DNA from 4 places in the Bacillus sp. BC08 genome. Region 4 is predicted to be linked to each of the others. Evidence: predicted binding sites of a transcription regulator. Region 4 holds the regulator's gene; each other region holds the start of a gene.
The links. Region 4 encodes LexA, which represses DNA repair genes until DNA is damaged. Its sites were predicted from a motif close to CGAACATATGTTCG; they were not measured.
Positions count from the first base shown of each region.

Region 1: the regulator LexA is predicted to act here: its motif matches at 3,257-3,270, upstream of recA (recombinase RecA).
Region 2: the regulator LexA is predicted to act here: its motif matches at 2,259-2,272, upstream of ACXVYO_RS14800 (YolD-like family protein).
Region 3: the regulator LexA is predicted to act here: its motif matches at 3,105-3,118, upstream of ACXVYO_RS27050 (Y-family DNA polymerase).

Region 1 is NZ_JBTGPA010000024.1:95,818-101,232, reverse strand. Features, by position in the region: gene ACXVYO_RS06135 (DUF3388 domain-containing protein) at 1-361, shown strand, start outside; gene ACXVYO_RS06130 (helix-turn-helix domain-containing protein) at 383-1,294, shown strand; gene pgsA (CDP-diacylglycerol--glycerol-3-phosphate 3-phosphatidyltransferase) at 1,358-1,936, shown strand; gene cinA (competence/damage-inducible protein CinA) at 1,957-3,195, shown strand; gene recA (recombinase RecA) at 3,341-4,372, shown strand; gene rny (ribonuclease Y) at 4,853-5,415, shown strand, end outside.
Region 2 is NZ_JBTGPA010000031.1:822,427-827,841, forward strand. Features, by position in the region: gene ACXVYO_RS14785 (SDR family oxidoreductase) at 1-399, opposite strand, end outside; gene ACXVYO_RS14790 (hypothetical protein) at 661-996, opposite strand; gene gerPF (spore germination protein GerPF) at 1,206-1,421, shown strand; gene ACXVYO_RS14800 (YolD-like family protein) at 1,637-1,972, opposite strand; partial or broken gene ACXVYO_RS14805 (hypothetical protein) at 2,735-2,935, opposite strand; gene ACXVYO_RS14810 (hypothetical protein) at 3,249-3,467, opposite strand; gene ACXVYO_RS14815 (peptidylprolyl isomerase PrsA) at 3,974-4,825, opposite strand; gene ACXVYO_RS14820 (glycoside hydrolase family 25 protein) at 5,018-5,415, opposite strand, start outside.
Region 3 is NZ_JBTGPA010000041.1:49,654-55,068, reverse strand. Features, by position in the region: gene ACXVYO_RS27075 (LlaMI family restriction endonuclease) at 1-682, shown strand, start outside; gene ACXVYO_RS27070 (DUF3967 domain-containing protein) at 813-1,403, opposite strand; gene ACXVYO_RS27065 (DUF2599 domain-containing protein) at 1,671-2,294, shown strand; gene ACXVYO_RS27060 (hypothetical protein) at 2,321-2,617, opposite strand; partial or broken gene ACXVYO_RS27055 (hypothetical protein) at 2,854-3,054, opposite strand; gene ACXVYO_RS27050 (Y-family DNA polymerase) at 3,162-4,427, shown strand; gene ACXVYO_RS27045 (YolD-like family protein) at 4,424-4,765, shown strand; partial or broken gene ACXVYO_RS27040 (S-layer homology domain-containing protein) at 4,906-5,415, shown strand, end outside.
Region 4 is NZ_JBTGPA010000027.1:447,430-452,844, reverse strand. Features, by position in the region: gene ACXVYO_RS08520 (DUF4097 family beta strand repeat-containing protein) at 1-743, shown strand, start outside; gene lexA (transcriptional repressor LexA) at 830-1,450, opposite strand; gene ACXVYO_RS08510 (YneB family resolvase-like protein) at 1,593-2,249, shown strand; gene ACXVYO_RS08505 (DUF896 domain-containing protein) at 2,295-2,534, shown strand; gene ACXVYO_RS08500 (bifunctional metallophosphatase/5'-nucleotidase) at 2,574-4,157, opposite strand; gene ACXVYO_RS08495 (phosphate/phosphite/phosphonate ABC transporter substrate-binding protein) at 4,341-5,279, shown strand; gene phnC (phosphonate ABC transporter ATP-binding protein) at 5,366-5,415, shown strand, end outside.

The DNA of each region.
Region 1 (5,415 bases), on a different contig from region 4:
TGCAAGTGTTTGTGCAAATAAAAGATGGTTATTTGTATCATCTACTCTTATTAAGCAAACTGTTCGTAGTCAATTGATTGAAGATGAGTATAGCGACGACAATATTTTCATCTTAGATGGGATCGTGTCAACAAAGCGTGCTAACGAAAGGCATTGGCAGCTTGTTCGTGAAATTATGAGATTACCTGCAACGAAAGTTGTGGAACATCCTGACGTATTTGTGAGTCAGTCAGAATACACATTGGATGATTTTGATTATATTATCGAGTTGCGTAACGATTATGATGAAGAAATTCAATATAATTTAGTAGATGAAATTGAGCAAGGTACGCAAAATAATTTCTCTATGTTTGACTTTTAAAGAAATATTGAGGTGTTAGTAGTGACAGAATTAGGACAAAAGCTGAAAGAAGCAAGAGGAACGAAAGGCTTGTCTATTGATCAGCTGCATGAGATTACAAAAATTCAAAAACGCCATTTAGTAGCGATTGAGGAAGGCAATTATGATGTATTGCCAGGAGCTTTTTATGCGCGTGCATTCATTAAACAATACGCAGATGCGGTTGGATTAAATGGAGAAGAACTGCTTGTAGAATATCAGAGTACGATACCACAATCTGAAAAACGCGATGTTCCACAAGTATCAACAGGACAAAAAACACAAGAAACAATGCAAAAATCTTCATCATGGCCAATTGCAGATCATATGCCGAAAATTTTAGTTGCGTTGTTAGTAATCGCATTTGGAGTGGTAATTTGGTTTGTTTTCCAAGCGTTAACTGGAAAAGATGATGAGAAAGTTCCGAACGCTCAAAGTGAGAAAATTGAAGTTAAAAAAGCAGAAAACTCTCCGTTAGATACAAAGAAAGATGAAGTAAAAGCGGAAGAGCCGAAAAAAGAGGAACCAAAGAAAGAAGAGCCAAAGAAAGAGGAACAACCAGCACAGACAACTGGACAACAAGAAGTGAAAGTAGTTGGAACAACTGGTATAGTATCTACTTTGGAAATTCATAATAATAAAACATTAGAACTGGAAATATCGGGTAAAGGTGCGAGTTATGTAAATGTTCAAGATGATACTGGTAAAGTAATTCTAAACACTACAGTACAAGAGGGCCAAGTAGAAAAACATGATGTATCAACAGTAAAAGAAGTGCGACTTAATATTGGAAATGCAACGAATGTTGAAGTTAAACTGAATGGCCAAGTGGTCGCTTACCCATTGGATACAGGAAAAGAACTTCACCAAAGATTGGTGATAAAAAACCAAGGGATAGAGCAACCTGCACAATAACAGTCATCGCTGCGATGACTTTTTTCAATGAACAAATGTTTTTGATATGATGGAGGAATAGCTGTGAATTTACCAAATAAAATTACAATATCTAGAATCTTCTTAATTCCAATTTTTATGGTAATTATGTTAGCGCCCTTTGATTGGGGTTCATACACAATTGGTGATGTTGATTTACCAATTCAACATTTAGTAGGGGCACTTATCTTTATTATTGCTTCGGCTACAGATTGGATTGATGGATATTACGCAAGAAAGTATAATCTTGTAACGAATTTAGGGAAGTTCCTTGATCCGTTAGCTGATAAATTACTTGTTTCAGCAGCACTTATCACGTTAGTTGAGATGCAATACGTACCTGCTTGGATCGTTATTGTAATTATAAGCCGTGAGTTTGCAGTAACAGGTTTACGCCTTGTACTTGCTGGAACAGGAGAAGTAGTGGCAGCAAATCAGTTAGGAAAAATTAAGACGTGGACACAAATTATTGCGATTGCAGCGTATTTATTACACGATGTACCTTTAAATTTAATCCATATCCCAGTTGCTGATATCTTTATATGGATTGCGTTATTCTTTACTGTTATTTCAGGGTGGGATTATTTCTGGAAAAATAGAGCTGCTTTTGTAAACTCAAAATAGAAGTTTATGGGGGAATTGGGATGAATGCTGAAATTATTGCGGTTGGAACTGAATTATTACTTGGACAAATTGCAAATACAAATGCCCAGTTTTTATCTGAAAAGTTAGCTTCAATTGGAATTAATGTGTACTACCATACTGTAGTTGGAGATAATAACAAGCGATTACAGCAGGCGATTGAAGTTGCGGAAGAACGTGCTGACATGCTTATTTTCACAGGTGGGTTAGGCCCGACAAAAGATGATTTGACGAAAGAAACGATATCTTCTAGTTTGGGTGGAGAGTTAGTGTATGATGAACTGGCATTAGCATCGATCAGCGAGTACTTTAAGCGTACAGGTCGCGAGTTCACAGAGAATAATAAAAAGCAGGCGCTCGTTTTGAATGGAGCAACTGTATTTGCGAATGATCACGGCATGGCACCTGGTATGGGATTAAATAAGAACGGGAAAGTTTATATTTTATTACCAGGACCACCGAAAGAGATGAAGCCGATGTATATAAGTTATGTAGAGCCTTTTTTACGTAACTTTACAACAGGAGAAAACATTTATTCTCGTGTGCTTCGCTTCTTCGGGATTGGGGAATCTCAATTAGAAGTGAAAGTTCAAGATTTAATTGATGGACAAACGAATCCGACAATCGCCCCCCTTGCGAATGATGGAGAAGTGACACTACGTTTAACTGCCAAACATCAAAATGCTGATGAAGCGGCGAAACTCATTCAGCATATGGAAGATTTGATTTTAGAAAGAGTAGGAGAATTTTTCTACGGGTATGATCAAGAGTTTCTGCATGATAAGGCGATAGAGTTATTGAAGAAAAAAGAATTAACTTTAGCATGTGCAGAAAGTTTAACCGGTGGACTCTTCGGGAATCAAGTAACAGAAAGTGCTGGTGTGTCTTCAGTATTTAAAGGCGGTGTCATTTGTTATCATAATGATGTGAAGCAACATGTTTTACATGTACCTGAGGGAGTGTTATCTACTGATGGTGCAGTAAGTAAAGAATGTGCTCGTTATCTTGCTGAAAATGTTAAGGGCTTATTAAAAGCGGATATCGGAATCAGTTTCACTGGGGTAGCAGGACCTGATGCTTCAGAGCATAAGGAGCCGGGAACAGTATTCGTTGGATTGGCGATTAAGGATGAACCAACTGTAGTCTTTCCTCTTAATTTAAGTGGAAGTCGTCAACAAATTAGGGAACGTTCGGCGAAATATGGATTTTATCATTTGTATAAAAAGCTAGAAGAGATGTGAGTCTCTTCTAGCTTTTTTTTTATGCTTAAATGCAGTTTTATTTAATGGAAAATAAAAAAATCGAATAAATGTTCGATTTTTGTTGGCAAATTGAATTGAAAATAGGTATAATAAGATTAGCAATTCAGTTAAGGAGGAATTTTGAATGAGTGATCGTCAAGCGGCATTAGATATGGCGTTAAAACAAATAGAGAAGCAATTCGGTAAAGGTTCAATTATGAAATTAGGAGAACAAGCGGAGCGTAGAGTTTCTACAATTTCAAGTGGTTCTTTAGCACTTGATGTGGCACTAGGGGTAGGCGGATACCCACGCGGCCGTATTATTGAAATTTACGGACCTGAAAGTTCAGGTAAAACAACAGTTTCATTACACGCAATCGCTGAAGTACAGCGTCAAGGTGGACAAGCAGCGTTCATTGATGCGGAGCATGCGATGGATCCTGTATATGCACAAAAATTAGGTGTTAACATAGATGAATTACTATTATCACAACCTGATACAGGGGAGCAAGGTTTAGAAATCGCAGAAGCACTTGTACGAAGTGGTGCGGTTGATATTATCGTAATTGACTCTGTAGCAGCTCTTGTACCGAAAGCTGAGATTGAAGGAGACATGGGTGACTCACACGTAGGTTTACAAGCTCGTTTAATGTCTCAAGCACTTCGTAAACTTTCAGGTGCAATTAATAAATCAAAAACAATCGCAATCTTTATTAACCAAATTCGTGAAAAAGTTGGGGTTATGTTCGGGAACCCAGAAACAACTCCAGGTGGTCGTGCGTTGAAATTCTATTCAACAGTTCGTCTTGAAGTACGTCGTGCGGAGCAATTAAAGCAAGGTAACGACATCGTTGGTAATAAAACGAAAGTAAAAGTAGTTAAGAATAAAGTAGCACCACCATTCCGTGTTGCTGAAGTTGATATTATGTACGGAGAAGGTATTTCAAGAGAAGGTGAAATCTTAGATATGGCTTCTGAACTTGATATCGTTCAAAAGAGTGGTGCTTGGTACTCTTATAATGAAGAGCGTTTAGGACAAGGTCGTGAAAATTCGAAGCAATTCTTAAAAGAGAATACGGATTTAAGAGAAGAAATTGCCTTCTTTGTTCGTGATCATCACGGAATTGGTGAAGACTCTGGTGTGGAAGACACGGAAGATTCAAATCTTCAAGATTAAAAATAAAAGACACGGGACCGTGTCTTTTATTTTTAATTATTATGAAAGCGTTGTATATCGTTGGAAATAAAATATTTAATTTAACTAAAAGGCTATGCATAAAGAGGAATATATGCATGTTTTATATGAATAAACTGGAATTTACTAAGGTTTTCCAGGATAATATGCGGTCTGCTTTTTAAATTCATATATGAATTAGGGCTGAAGGTAAAGAAAGTAAAAGTAGACAACGCTTGACAATGAAAATTGCGATAGATACAATGAGAATGTATATTTTTTCTTATATACGAAACACTCTTCTCAAGAAGAGAAGTAATATTCGGAGTAAGACTTAAATCTTGCCGAAATAATAATATGACATTTTAATTGTGAAATGAAGAAAGTCCCTTAAAAAAGTGGGGCGACGGTCTTTGCTGTATGTTGGTATTCAATGTACATGCCGACAGTCTTTTTTCATTCATAGCAAGGGGAGGTGAAATCATGAGTAGTACTACAGTTTGGATACTCATCTCCATTTTGCTTGCAACAGTCGGTGCAGTTGTTGGCTTTTTTGTTCGAAAGTCTATTGCTGAAGCGAAGATTAATGGTGCAGCTAATGAAGCGAAACGTATTATAGACGAAGCGAATCGTGAGGCTGAAGCACTTAAGAAAGAAGCGCTTTTAGAAGCAAAGGATGAAATTCATACACTTCGTACAGAAGCTGAATTAGAAATTCGTGACCGTAGAAGCGAATTACAAAAACAAGAAAATCGTTTAATGCAAAAAGAAGAGAACCTTGATCGTAAAGACGAAACGCTCGATAAACGCGAGCTACAGTTAGAAAAGAAAGAGGATTCTCTTGTAGCGAGACAACAACAGATTGAAGAGTTGGAAAGCAAAGTGGGAGAGTTAGTTCAAAAGCAACAAACAGAATTAGAGCGCATTTCCAATCTGACACGCGAACAAGCGAAAGCAATTATTCTTGGTAAAGTAGAAAGTGAAGTTTCTCATGAAATTGCCGTAATGGTAAAAGAAAGTGAAGTTCGTGCGAAAGAAGAAGCGGA
Region 2 (5,415 bases), on a different contig from region 4:
CCAACTAGAACTCATATTAATAATCATTCCTTCTTTCCTAGCTACCATCGCTGGGACAAAAGCCCTAATTACATTTACTACACCATTTACGTTTACATTCATTACATTTTCGAATTCTTGAGCTGTTACTTTCCACAGTGGCGCATTTTTATTAACAATCGATGCATTATTTATTAACAAATCAGGTGCTCTATGTCTATGCAGTATATAATTTGCCCAACTACTTACTTGCTGGGAGTCTGAAACATCAATTATTTGAAAATCATGTATATTACCGTAATAATTTTTCAATTCTTCAATTTTATTTTTTGAACGCCCACAGCCATATATAGTCCATCCCAATTCATGAAATCGATCAACCATTGCACGACCTAATCCTTGTGTCACTCCTGTAATCATTACAATTTTTCCAATTTCATTTCGCTCCAAATATCTCTCCTCCTTTACAACATTTTACACTCTTCCTTTTCATTCAACCATTTACTAAAGTATCAACTCATTTCATACTTTAGAAGGAATTTTTATGTAAACAAAAAGAGTAACCATAACAGTTACTCTTACTTATATATCAAAAAATCATTATTTATTTCGTTATTGCTTTTATATTTCAGCTTCTTTTTCCCGTATTTCTTACACCGATACATATAAGCTACACCTAGATTACCTACTTTTGTTTAAATTCTCAATCTCATTTTGCAACTTTTTGAATTGTTCAAAATGCATAGTGATAGATTGACTATTTCCATAATCAACACTATGCTTCACAAATAAAACACCAGTGTCATGAAAAATTGCTTCCAGTTCTTTTCTGATGGATACTTTCATTATATGTGCTGTTTTAATGGCCGATAAAATTGCAATTTCATTAAACTTTAACTTTATTTCATTTGGACAAAATGCTTCTTCAACCAATATAACTTCATTGCTATAAATAAGTGCAACAAGATTACTTGATTTTGCATCTGTTAAATCTACTTTTTTTATAACATTATTCATTACATTTTGCCTCCTTTGATTTCGCATATATTAATTATACAATTATTTTTAAAAATTAATCGACCTTACATTAATTTTAACATACTTTTATTGTAGGATTAAGCTACACTTCAAACGTTTTACTATTCCACAATTTTTGTTACATGAACCATTTGGACTATAACACCATATAGTAGTATTAACAAATGATTGTAAAGCGGGTGAAAACTATGCCCTCAGTTGTAGGGAATTTAGTTGTACAAAATAGTAACGGTTCATTTAATTTAGGCGATTTCTACAATGTTTCTCCGAAAGAAAATACGAAGGCTTATAATGGATCTGGTGCTTCAAATGTTGGTTTTGTTGTTAATACTTTTAATGGTGTGAGCGCGACTAATACTTTTGATTCTGACCTTGCAGATCAAAACCAAGTAGGTACAGCTTAGTCCTATTTTTTTCATCGTACTGTTTAGGAATAATAAATTTGTCTATACTATAATCAGGCTGTTACACAGCTATTATTGATTTTTGGAGTACCCTATCTTTTTCTCCCTTTCCCTGGGGCTTAGCAGCTAGTATGAAGCTAGCTGCTTTTTCGTTTCATTTTTTCTGTTCCTCATCTAACAAAAATAAAAAGCTATAATTTAAATTTCAGCTTCCTTTACGTTATTTCAATAATATCTGTAGTATTAAATACGTAAGTTTTATAAAATGCGTCCGTACATATTACAATGCGCTTTAGCGGGTTTATATGCACAACTGTCATATAGCTTGTAAGTATGTAGCCATCTTCAAAATAGGTCACCAATATTTCTTTCTCAGACAATAATGACATTAATAATTTATCAGAAATTCTCTCTTTTGCTTCTTTTGTTAAGAGCGGTTTTTGTACTTTAAACTTCTCTCCAACAATCTTTCGCATACTTAATAACTGTTCCGACATTACTGTAAATGGAACCCATTCTCTTTCTGCTTTCTGCACCTTTACATCATTCATTTCTTTATCTCCTTGATCATTTATCCATTCCATTTCACATATATTGTTACTCAATTATTCTTTCATAATGCTAGGCTCATATTTCCCCCGCATTAACAGGTAGTAAAGCTCCCACCTCAAAATCGGTACATGTGAGGTATATAAGTCGAAAACCAACCGCTCGTAAACGTCAAATTAGTTAAAGTTACCAATAAATGGACGATAAGCACCTCACTGATTAATGTTTCACTTTATTTCTAATTCATATACTATCTGCATTCAAAAGAACACTCGTTCTAATTATACACGAACATATATTCTTTTGAAAAGAGATATAATTATATTTTTAACAAAATATAATTCAAATAATTTTCTTATACATTTATCCATCATTGATTTTCTTGATCAAATGAGTTTTTCACTTCCTATTTAATAGGAAGTAAACATATTTACTAAAGAAAGCGACTTCATACAAAATGAAGTCGCTTTTTTCTAATAACGTATTTTTCTATATTTATTTTTCTATCCTGACAAGTGTTCTTTCTGGAATCAAAATTTCATCAATTTTAAAATCATTTATTTTTAATTTTAATTCCCCCACTCGTTCCTTATCTAGGAGCAGATTATATCGTAAGATAAAAAGAAACAAATATTAGCCCCGGGAAATTTGTTATGAACGAAACAAAAGTGTTCAGCCTAACTTCTGACGGCAATTCATGTCCACCTGAATTGTTGGGCTTCACCCGTAACACAAATCAGATGGAGTCTATTTGCCGAAAAGGATAAAGCTAATAGCATTTTTTTAGCTTCTTTCTTCTCCTTTTCAGTTTGCCACTCATAAAGTTCAATGCACCAACTCGTTGAAACTTCATACGTGTAACTCGTTTGGAATTGAAACTCTTATACAATTTCAAGCATACTTTCATCTGAAAAACACGATCCCAAAACAATTACATCATTAAAATCTGGATCTGTTAACGGAATTTATACATTACAGCCTATATAACTTGCTAAACTCATTTTTACTCCTCCAATATTCGTATACAAAATACTTCATATGAACATTTATCTACTTGAATATAAAATCCCTGCCTAAACGAAAAAGTTTTAATTTTTCAAGTTTATTAACCAACTATAAATGAAAGCATATATTATAAAGAACGAACTCACAAAATTTAGGGAATTTATAACGGACCACAATTCGTTCCTTATGAATTTCTATGAAAAGAGGGGAATGTAAACACTCTCTTTTCGTACATACTGTATAAAACTATTTATAAATAATTGCCCCTAATTATTAAATATATTTTGGTTGTACTATTATATGTAACTCCCTCTCTGTTTCTGCTTTTTTTGGGTTACGAAAATACTCTAATTCGTACTTTAATACTTCATACTCAACCATCCCAATCTTAATCCCTTTCGTTTCCTTTAAAATAGCTAATAAGTTACTTATATCTTCATCATAAGATTCAAAAACCTTCCCTCCACCTTCTCTTCGAAAAATCACTTTCATATTTTCTCCTCCTACGTAATATATTTTTCTATTAAATAATTTGTTTAAAAGCATTCTTTCTTTATCCTAAAAATTTCATACTAAAAAGAACATCCTTTTTAGTAGAATGTTCTGCTTTTCACTTCATTTCGCATCAATATTTTTTCAATAATATTGTATGTTTCATTCTGCAAATTATGTTTATCTACTTCAATAAAGTAAAATTTAAATCAATTAGGATTTTGTTCATTCTCGACTAATAATTGGCCTACACCAATCAGATTGCTTGCAAATAGTGGGAGGAAATTAATAAATTCATTTTATATTTAATGAAATTAAGCAAACGAAACATTATAATATCGACATTATATGAAGCATTGATTATTCCAATTTAAAACAATTACATAAATTCCCATTGTAATTCTTAATATTTAAATGTAATATTGTATTGTCTTACTATCTATTTATAACTCACACACTAAGTAGAAAAGGGAACCTATATAGGTTCCCTTTTCTACTTACAGTCATTATTTCTTTTCTAGAAATTCAAATGTATTTTTAAAGTCTTTATCGTTCACCTTAATATCAGCATCTTTCAGTAAATCATTGACTACTTGTTGTTTCCATTTACCAGTCGTATCTTGTAGTCTTTGCTGTTCTAAATCTTTACGAATTTGATCTTTTACTTCATCAAATGGCTTCAATTCTTTTTTATCTGTTACTTTAATAATATGGTAACCGTGAGTTGTTTTTACTGGCTCACTTACTTGTCCTGCATCTAATTTATATGCAGCTTCCTCAAATTCTTTCACCGTTTGCCCTGGAGCAAAACCAGTTATTTCTCCGCCTTGTTCTTTTGAACCAGGATCCTCTGAGTATTGCTTCGCTAAAGCTGCAAAATCTTCACCATTATTTACTTTCTCTTTCACTTCTTTAGCAGTCTTTTCATCTTTCACTAAAATATGACTTACCTTAATCTCTGGTTTATAGTTATCTTTTACATCTTTTTCTGTGACAGTCGCTTTAATCGCTTTCTCAAATGCGATTTCCGGCTTCATTTTTTCTTTTAATTCATCTTCATTTTTCAATCCAACTTGCTCTAAAGTTGATTTGAAGTTGTCACCCATTTTATCTTTTGCTTCTTCTACTTGTTTTTTTGCTTCCTCATCTGAAACTTTATATTTATCTAGTAATGCCTTACTTAACACCATTTGGTATAAAGTACTTTCCCCATATTTTTGTCTTAATTCTTTACTTAACTCTTTCTCTGTAACATTTCCTACTTTTGATGTTACTACATTGTCTGAGGAACCACATGCCGATAATGCTAGTACTACGCATGAAATAATTGTTCCTAAAAATAGCTTTTTCTTTTTCAATTCGAAATACCTCACTTTTATTATTATATAAGAATAACTATACAATATACTTGTGTTAACAATGTGTTTTCCACATGTAATTCATTTCATTTGAATAAACTATGTATCGTGTTCTTTTTTCAATACGTAAAGGGTCATCTTACTATGTATTAGTAAGATGACCCTTTACGTATTCCTAAAACATTTATTTACTTATAGGTACTTAATATTTAAATGTTCTTCCAGTATCCAATTATTTTGCCCGATATCTACCGCATTTTTGGCTCTGCCCCACACACGAAAAGATTTTGCTCCATCAATATTACCTTTATAATTTATACATTCAGGCTCTGCATAATAGTTTACTCCATACCCAGCGGGATATTTTGAAGATGCATAAAACCATTTCACATCAAAACATTTCACATATACCCATTGTTTATCGTTTCCTAAGCAAATCATATCTTTATCTGCGCCTTCCCAATAACCACCTAAGACTAAATATGGCGTTTTTTGAGTGATTGTACCTGTAAACTGAGGATTTGCAGGGTTTTCATATACGTTTATGCCATACCCATCATCATATTTTGAAACTGCAATACCAATACCAT
Region 3 (5,415 bases), on a different contig from region 4:
AATTACAGCTAACGGAGGGAATCTTCCAGATATCCTTGGATATGAATTAAAAAATGAAACTACTTCTGGAAAGACTACATTTGGAGATTGGTCAGCTAACGAGTACATTTTCAAAGTCGGTGTGTATGCACCACTATTTTCAGGTTCAACAACTCCAGAAAAGCAAGACTCTTTTTGTCGTATCTTTGGTAAACCTAATGTTGAAAAAGGTGGGCGGTTCTCTTGGTCAGGCAGTCCTGTTCCTAAAATAGGACAATACAACACATTTGGTCAAATTATGATTATTGAAGATAATTTAGACATTGTAATTTATTATTCTTACAGTCAAGATAGACGTATCGACAAATCCTCAATCATACCTGTACAACTTCAGCATGATAACATTGTTATTGCGCGCTGGTACGGTATTTCTTCTCCAACAGGGAGAGGAAAGACCCTGAAAGATAAACTCGAAGATAAATTTGATGATCTTGGATGGTTCACTTGTAAAACCGATGCTTTTGGTGTTTATCAAAAAATTTGTTTTGGTGAACCTATGACATTTGATAATTGGATTAAACTTGTTTCCGATGGAACTGTATATTTCGATAGCGGTATGTATGAAGGAAATAAACGCCCCTATTCGCAATGGCGTGCTAATAATACCTATTGGAATAGTTTAATTACTGATTGTTATGAATAAAAGTTCAAAAAACACAAAATTTCCGTTTAGGGGATACTTTAAAATCTTAGGTTGATTGGCATGTGGCGGGGCCTATATACATATTAGAAAATAACCCTACATATGCAGGGTTATTTTCTAATTACTATTCTCACCAGAACTTCCACCACGGCTTTTTCTTCTCTTTCGCAGCAGCAACTTCATCCCGAAACTCCTGCATCATTCTCTTCGTTTCCTGCATCTCACGTAGCGTTTTCATCAGCGTCTCATCCCGTGCTTCCAATCGTTTTTCCACTCGTTCATTGTGCGCTTCTACACTCGCTTTGATTTCCTCGTTACTCTGCTTTGTCTGGTCACTCAATCGCTTCTCCATTGCCAACATGCCCTGCTTCATTTCTTGCGCCATAACGCCGTACTGCTGCTGGAGTTGTTCTTGAATGTGGAATGGTATTAAACTCGTTTCCTCAGGCTCTTCTTTAATCAGATCTGGATTAACTTTTTCTATTTTCTGCGCTATCACCTTTGCTGCCTTCTCTAGCGTCATGCCGTCATGCTTGCTCAACTCAATTAATTTCTCAATCACCATAATGTCGCTGTCTGTGTATTGGCGTCTGCCACGATTATCCTTCTTTACTGCGAATCCTTCGCGTGATAATACTTCCATGTACTTTCTAAGGGTGCTATCGGATATCCCTAGCCTTTTGTATACTTCACTAGCGGAATAAACAATTTCGTCCGTCATAACGTCACAACACCTCCTAGTGACAGTATTCCATGACGAATAGGAATCTCCTGCAAAGAAAAAAGTCCTATGCAGCCAAGGTTCCTGGCTTTTTTTGAGTTACTGAATCATGAATACTTATCCTTTTATAATTGTATAATTCAAAAAAAAAAATATATTTTTTAATTTATATATTCGCTTTTTTCTAAAAATATATTGAATTCTAACAAAAATATAACTATAATGGTAAATGTTTAATAAATTAACTTATTTTGGGAGGTTTTTACGTTGAAAAAAAAATTATTGTCAATATCTTTAGTAATCCCTTTAGCCCTATCCGTATTTCCTTCGTTACAAGCATCAGCAGAAACAGATAATCTAGGTTATGAATATCAAAAGAAAAAATCAAGTGAAATAGATTTCACTAATTTAGATCAATATCCTGTATTATTAGACGGTGAACCAACAAACCCTGATGCTGTATATGCTGTATATGACTCTAAAGAAATAGATAAATTTGAAAGAGATAATTATCTTTACAATCCAATCTCAGGTTCAGATGCGCCTTTAATTATGCGAGCTTCTGCTCCTACGAGTTGGTCCTCTTTCTATTCTTCTGGATCGTGGATAACAAGAGATGGGGTTATTTCATTAAGCTTATACCCTAAAAGCCCTGCTTATGTAAAAAGTCCAAACGCAATGGTACAAGCTCATCATGAAAAATATCGTTGGTCAGTTGTTTATAATAGATTTAGTGGGGATAAAAGATGGAAAAATACTGGAAGTATGAAAGCGCAATTACATTGTCATGCAGATTACGCTAAAGGTCATAAAACTCCTTGGAATTTAGAACCTCACAGAACAACAACAAATTACCAAGTAACTGTCGCTAATGCATGCAATCCAAAATAATATATAAAGCACAAAAAAACAGTCTATTAAGCTAATAGACTGTTTTTTTGTGCTTTATATAAGAAAATCCCTAAAGTACCCATATTAATAAAAATATTTAACCATCTTATAATATGGCTTAAATTGTTTAACTCCCCTAAACCGTAATAATCTGTTATAGATATTTCTAAAAATGAAGCAATAGCGCCAATTACCCCTAATATAATCGCTACAATAAACGTGAAAAATAAAGTTTGTTTTTTCTTAGCTAAAATAGCTACAACAAAACATATAAATGTAAAGATTAATATTGTTATTAAAAGTGGTAAAAAATAAGTGAACAATTTATCTCCTCCTATATTTTAACAAAACAATAATATCATTCCTTTTGTGAAATTACCATTAAAAATAAATTTTAACATAGGAATTTTCAAAATATTATCTCTGAGTCACAAGTACAATCAATCTCGTGACCTCTATTTAATAGATTTTATTTTTTTATATCATTACATTTAAGCTATGGTATTAACAATTTCATCTTGAATAAAGTAAATTAAATTGTCTTTTGTTTTGTTATATTCTATATAGCTTTAGCGATTTCAACTAACAATCTCATAAACAACGGAATCATTTGAACAACTATATAACCAATCCCAGCACGACTTATTAGCGAGAATCCCCGTTCCTGACTACCAACCATAATGAATAAACCACCGCATAATGCTACAACGGATGCGATTAGTTAGGATACTACTTTAATCCCAAAGATAGTTAGCTCAAAACCAATTCCTTATAGTTTGTTTTATTTTTTTGAAAAAGCCTCTTCGTAAAAGAACATATATTCGTATATAATAAGAACTAACGTTCTGTTATTTAGGGGGAATAACGGTGTATGACTATTCAATATTGCCAAATCGAATTGTTTTATGTGTAGATCTTCGTTCGTTCTATGCCAGCGTATCGTGCATCAAAATGGGATTAGACCCACTTCATACTAAATTGGCTGTAGTTGGTAATGTGAATAGGAGTGGCTCAATTGTTTTGGCTGCAACCCCACCATTAAAAGCATTAGGCGTTAAGAAAATGGCGAGATTGTATGAAATACCACGTCGTAAAGACATTCTTGTGGTAAACCCAATTATGAGCACTTACATAAAATGCTCTAATTACATCACTAAGTTAGCTCTACAATACGTACCAATTGAGGATTTCCACCAATATTCCATCGATGAGTTCTTTATGGACATTACGGATAGTATGCATTTGTTTGCTAACGATCCATATGAATTCGCTTTAAAATTCAAACGTGAAATTTATACGAAGACACGAATCGAATGCACGATTGGAATTGGTCCTAATCCTTTAATGAGCAAAGTGGCTTTAGATGTGGAAGCGAAGAAAACAAAAGATTGCATAGCATACTGGAAGTACGAAGATGTACCCATAAAATTATGGCCAATACGACCACTCAGCAAATTTTGGGGGATTTCAGGAAAAACAGAAGCGAAGTTAAACCGAAAAGGAATCCATTCAATCGGAGACTTGGCACAATATCCACTCAAATATTTAAAACAGAGCTTTGGGGTCATTGGCGAAGAACTACACTTACATAGCAACGGCATTGATTTTAGCCGAATATCAGAAAAATACGTTCCAGCAACAACTTCTATTGGTAAAAGCCAAATACTTATGCGTGATTACACAATAGAGGAATTCCCAATTATTCTACTGGAACATATCGAAGAAGTTTGTTATCGAATGCGAAGGCAAAACAAACTAGCTCAAACTATTCATTTTTCTATTGGTTACAGTAAAAATTACGCTGGCGGTTTCAGAAAAACTCACACCATGAACCGACCAACCAATTTAACAATGGATATATATAAGATTTGTACATATTTTTTACACGAGTTTTATACTGGAGAACCCATTAGATCCATCAATGTTTCTTTAACTAACTTAATCAATGAGGGTGAAGAACAAATCTCACTATTCGATAACGTAATACAACGAGAAAAAGAAATGAAACTAACTAAAGTAATGGACGAAATACGCACTAAATTTGGTAAGAACAGCATATTAAGAGGGATTTCGTATACAAATAGTGCAACAGCAAGATACAGAAACACATTGTTAGGGGGACATAAAGCATGAACAACGCTAATATGCCAAAGGGAAGAGGAATGGTCAAATGGACTCCATTCGCAGCGATGCCCGAGCAATTCACTGGTATCCGTGAAATTGTTAAAGAAAACACGAAGGTAGAACGCCCTATATTAACCCAGGATGAACAAGAACTTATTGAGAACATGTTGTTATGTTCATTGTTATCTGAAGAAGAAATATTGATTACATATTACGAAGGCGGTTTTTTACTCACTAACTATATGACCGTTGTTGATATTGACCCGTTGAATAAATCTATACTTTGTACAGATGCATTTTACAATAATATGACGTTGAATTTTATTGATATTGTTGATGCAAAATAAACAGGAATCCACATAGTGGATTCTTTTTTATGAAACTCTATATCATTTTTTATAAAAGTTTAAATGCCAGTAAATCTACTTTATTTATAAATAAGGAAATGGTAATATATTAATATATAAAATGTATTGAGGTGTTTTTTGTGAAAAAAGCAAGTCTGTTACTAACTACTTTTGTAATGATTCTGTCATTTTTTATTCCTAATCTTGCAAGTGCTAAATCTTTCCCAGATGTACAAACTAATCATTGGGCGTACAAAGAAATTAACTATTTAACTGAAAAAGGCATTATTAATGGTACTCCAGAAGGATACTTCAAACCTAGCGATAATGTAACTCGTGGTCAAATGGCTGTAATGTTAGATAAAGCATTAGATTTAAAAATGCCATATAACTACAAAGACACGTACCAGGATATTCCGGCTGATTCCTATTACTATGATGCTGCACATAAATTAATGCATTACGGTTACATAGCTAATAGTTTTAATTTCTCTGGCGAACGAGAATTAACACGCGCAGAAATGGCTGTAGCACTGGTTAAGGCTTTTAATCTAAAATCGACTGGAGCTCACGTTAGATTCAAAGATGTCCCACTTACTCATTGGGCATATGACTATGTTGTAATCTTAGCTCAAAATAACATTACTGTT
Region 4 (5,415 bases):
AAACATATGAAAAAGCAGTACAAACTGCAGAAAAAGGAAACAAAGAAGACGTTATTAAAAACGAAACATTAAAAAATATAGAAGTTAAGTTAGACGCTGGGGATATTGTTGTCCAAAAATCTCCCGACTTTTCTTTTTATGTAAAGCAATCAGGAGATGCACGTAAACAAGAGGTTCGTATTGCAGAAGATGGTGACACATTAAAAATTATTGGGGAAAGAGAAAAAGGTGCTTCATTTGATTTTTCTTTTTACGATTTTAGGTTTCAAACATCTACAATAACTCTCCTCGTGCCTGAACGTTCTTACCGGGAGATAAAAATAAATTCATCCGCTGGACAAATAGAAATAAGTGATGTGAAAAGTGATCGTGTAAGTGTTGGTACACTGGCCGGAGAAGTAGATTTGAAACATGTTACAGCAAAAAGTGTGGAAGGATCTTCAAAAGCTGGTGAGGTAAACTTTAAAAAGGTAATAGGGAAAGTAACAGCGAAAACGGCTAGTGGAGAAGTGCATATTATGGATCATGATCCTAAATACGATGTAGAGGCAAGTTCAACTGCTGGGGATGTAGATATTACTTTATTAGAAAAACCACAAGATGCAGTTATAACTGGGCAAAGTGCTGCTGGCGAAGTAATAATTTTTAATGAAGAAAATAAAAATGTAACAATTGGCAATGGTAGTAAAAAGATTAGTGGTAAAACAGCTGCTGGCGATGTGACGATTGAAACTCGTTCATAAGAAATAGAATGTATGAAAATCTATCAAAATACAAAAAGAAGATAATTACCGTATATAAATAAGGTAATTATCTTCTTTTATTATTCTTAGTGTAGATCACGGTATACGCCAATTACTTTTCCGATAACTGACACTTGTTTTAAAATGATAGGTTCTAATGAAGAGTTTTCCGGTTGTAGACGGAAATGGTCTTTTTCTTTATAGAAACGTTTCACAGTTGCTTCGTTATCTTCTGTTAAAGCAACTACAATTTCACCATTATATGCAGACTGTTGTTGGCGAACAACAACTAAATCCCCATCGAAAATACCAGCTTCAATCATACTATCTCCTGAGATACGTAACATAAACACTTGGTCTGCTCCAGCAACAATGCTAGCTGGAAGTGGGAAGTGATCTTCTACACTTTCAACTGCTGTAATCGGTAATCCAGCAGTAACTTTTCCGATAATTGGAACTTGGATAACAGATTGTGTTTCTGTATCCATTCGATCGTCACCTAAAATTTCAATTGCTCGTGGTTTTGTTGGATCGCGTCGAATATATCCTTTTTCTTCTAGTCGTGATAAATGTCCGTGCACTGTAGAACTAGAAGCGAGGCCGACTGCTTGACCAATTTCACGTACGGAAGGTGGATATCCTTTTTCTTGTACTTTTAGCTTAATAAAGTCGAGAATGTCTTGCTGGCGTTTCGTTAACTTTTCCATGTTTTCTAACACCTCGTTTTCTTTCATTTTTCTTATTAATAAGTATAACATGCGAAAAAACATTCTACAAACATAAGTTCGAACAAAAGACGAATTTATGTTACACTGGAGGGAAATAATAGTGAGAAAGAGGGGGGGCATAATGAATGCAATTATTTATGCGCGTGTGAGTACAACGAAAGAAGCGCAAGAAACGTCATTAATACGTCAAAAAGATGAATTATTGCATTTAGCTGAGCGCTATCAAATGAATGTTGCTAAGGTAATTGAAGAACAGGCTAGTGGGTATACGATTGAACGTGACGGTATATTAGAAGTGCTAGATACCATTCGAGATGAACAAATTGATGTGCTACTCATACAAGATGAAACGCGCCTTGGTAGGGGGAATGCAAAGATTGCATTAATGCACTGTTTACATAAAGAGGGAATAAAAGTATACACGCATACGCATAATGGAGAATTACAATTATCGGATTCTGATTCAATGGTATTGGATATTATTGGTATTGTTGAAGAGTATCAAAGAAAGATTCATAACTTGAAAATTAAACGTGGTATGCAACGTGCAGTAGAAAAAGGTTATCGTCCAGAAAATAATTTGAAGAATCGTCATTTAAGCGTAGGACGAGAGAAGAAAGAAGTGCCAATTGAGGAAATTGTACGTTTACGCCGGAATGAATTAACTTTTGAAGAAATTGCAGCAACACTTCGCGGCTTTGGTTATAATGTTTCAAAAGCGACTGTACATCGTAGATATGTAGAATATACAAAGCAATTGCTTGATAAAGAGGACTAACTATTGTATGATAATAATCAGTTTTGAGTAAAAGGGGGATTCGAGATGCAAAGTCACGAACTCATTGAACGCATTAACTTCTTAGCGAAAAAAGCAAAAGCTGAAGGCTTAACTGAAGAAGAACAACGTGAGCGCCAATCGCTACGTGAACAATATTTAAAAGGATTTCGTCAAAATATGTTAAACGAACTTAAAGGAATTAAAGTTGTTAACGAAGAAGGTACTGATGTTACACCGGCGAAATTAAAAGCTTTAAAAAAGCAAGATAATGCAAAATTAAACTAAAAGATGGGCGAAGCCCATCTTTTTTATTTATTATATCCGTTATTTAATAACTTTCCAGTTATTATTGACTGTTGCCTCTATCTTTTTGTGCTTCAATATATAGTTAGCGATAAGTTCAGACATATCTGTTGGTATGTCTTTTATTACGGGCTTATTTTGAAACATAAAGAAGTTTCCTCCGCCGCTTGCGCGATAATTATTCATAACGACGTCATATTCTTCATCCATATTAAGAGGAGTGCCTTTATACTGTAAAGATTCTACTCTCTCGCCAATAGGTTTGGAAATGTTTAATACGTACGAAATCCCTTCCCACATATCGTAATTATAGTGTTGTGGCTTTGGTTCTATGAAGGTAGGGTTTACGATGATAGTTCCATCTGCATGTAATGTGAAATAAGAAGCAGAGAGTTCAAGGGCATTTTTTATATCTGCTCCAGTTATTCTAATTACTTTTAATGTATTTGGATAAATATAATTAGAAACGATGTCACGCATTGTTACATGATCAGGGAAACCTAGAGAAGTATTATGGAATAAGCTTGTACAAGAAATAGAAACATTAGCTATATCCATCTGTATCTTATTTATGAATTCAATAAAAGGATGGTCTTGCAAACGAGTTTGCATAGCGTCTGAAATTTGCATATCTCCATAGATTAGTCCAATAGGTTGATCGAGCCAATTTTGTGTTTTCTCTTCATAATCGGTAACCAAGGAAAGCATATGTTGGTCCGCTGCAATTCCTCGCACGGGCAATAATTGTGAATAACTCTCTTTTCTTACCCATTTTTGTTCTGTTTTCTCGAATGTTACTGTTATTTTTCCGACGGAGTGTCCATTGCATCCAGTCTGTAAAACTGTTACACCATTTATTACGGTGTGAGCGATTTCCCGGTGTTGGTGGCCTGTTAGTAAAATATCTATGCCTTCAATTTCATAGCACATTGCATAACCTTGGTTTTCACCTGTTAAAACTTCAGTCGGTACCCCGGTTTGTAAATCGCGTTCAAATCCTCCATGATACGCTACGACTAGTAAATCTGGTTGCTCTTGTTCGCGAATGTAAGAAACCCATTTTTTTGTTGTTTCCAGTGCATCTTCAAATTGTAGATCTTGAATGTGATGAGGTTGTTCCCAATTAGGAATGTAATGCGTTGTTACCCCTAAAATAGCAATTTTTATATTTGATTCAATATGTTTTATTATATATGGTTTCCCGAAATAAGGTTCTTTTCTGTTTGTATCTAAAATATTTGCTGATAGATACGGGAAGTTCGCAGTAGAAATAGCATGATTTAATACGTCCATTCCATAATTAAATTCATGATTCCCGATAACTGCAGCATCATAACGTAAATAGTTCGCTAATAAGGACATTGGATTTTTCTTATCTTTTGCATATGTAGCGTAATGATAAGTAAAGGGTGTTCCTTGTATGAAGTCACCGTTATCAATTAAAAGAACGTTTCTGTTTTGGGAACGTTCTTTTTTTATAAGAGTAGCAATTTTAGCTAAACCAATTTCGGCTTTGGAGTTATCTTGGTAGTGAATTGGATAAACAGTACCGTGTATATCACTTGTTAATAAGATGTTTAAACTTACTATTTGATTTTGAGTCAATATCATTCACCTTTTCTATTGTTATCTACTAGTTAAGCATATCAAATATATGAAGAGAATTTTAATGAGAATGTATAGAATGTGTAAAGATTCTGTAAATAAGCAATTATTAATAAAAATGTGTGATATATTTCTTCATGTTTACGGAAGGAAATTTATAACAATAAAAATGGAGGCTTTAATATGTTGAAAAAAGTTTTTGCAATGAGCACGACAGTTGTACTGGCGGCGGGATTATTAAGTGGCTGTGGAACGAAGGAATCTAGTGCAAGTAAAAATGCAGATACGAAAAAAGGTTATGTACCGAAGACTTTAAATGTTCAATTTGTTCCTTCTCAAAATGCAGATACGTTAGAGGCGAAGGCAAAACCATTGGAAAAGCTATTAAGTGATAAATTAAATATCCCGGTAAAAGTTAGTATTTCAACGAATTACAATACAATTGTAGAAGCAATGGCATCTAAGCAAGTAGATGTAGGCTTTTTACCTCCAACAGCATATGTACTAGCACATGAGAAAAAGGCTGCAAACGTAATTTTACAAGCACAACGTTTTGGGGTAGATGATGAAACCGGAGCTCCTACAAAGGATTTAGTAGACTTTTATAAATCTGAGTTTGTAGTTAAGAAAGATTCAAATATTAATAGTGTAAAAGATTTAAAAGGTAAAAAAATTGGTTATCAAGATGTAACGTCATCAGCGGGATATGTATGGCCTGCGGCTGTATTGTTAAAAGAGGGTGTTGATCCGTTAAAGGATGTGAAACCTGTTACATTAAAAGGTCACGATCAGTCGCTTATTGCTCTTTTAAATGGTGATGTAGATGCAGCTGTTGTATTCCAAGATGCTCGTAATATTGTGAAAAAAGATTATCCGAATATATTCGATCAAACAAAAATAGTGAAATTTACAGAGAAAATTCCAAACGATACGATTTCGGTACGCTCTGATTTAGATGAAGAGTGGAGTAAGAAATTACAGGATGCTTTCATTGAAATAGGAAAGAATGAGGAAGGTCACAAAATCATTAAAGAAGTATATTCACATGAAGGATATGTTAAATCTGATGATAGTAAATTTGATATCGTTCGTGAATATGGAAAAAAAGTAAAAACGCAATAATACATATGGAAATGGCAGCTAACTGGAAGGAGGGTTTGTTTTCAGTTAGTTTGCCGTTTTGAATACATAGAAGGTAGGTAAGATGTGTGATAGAGTTTCGAAATGTCTCCAAAGTGTATCCGAATGGTACAAAAGG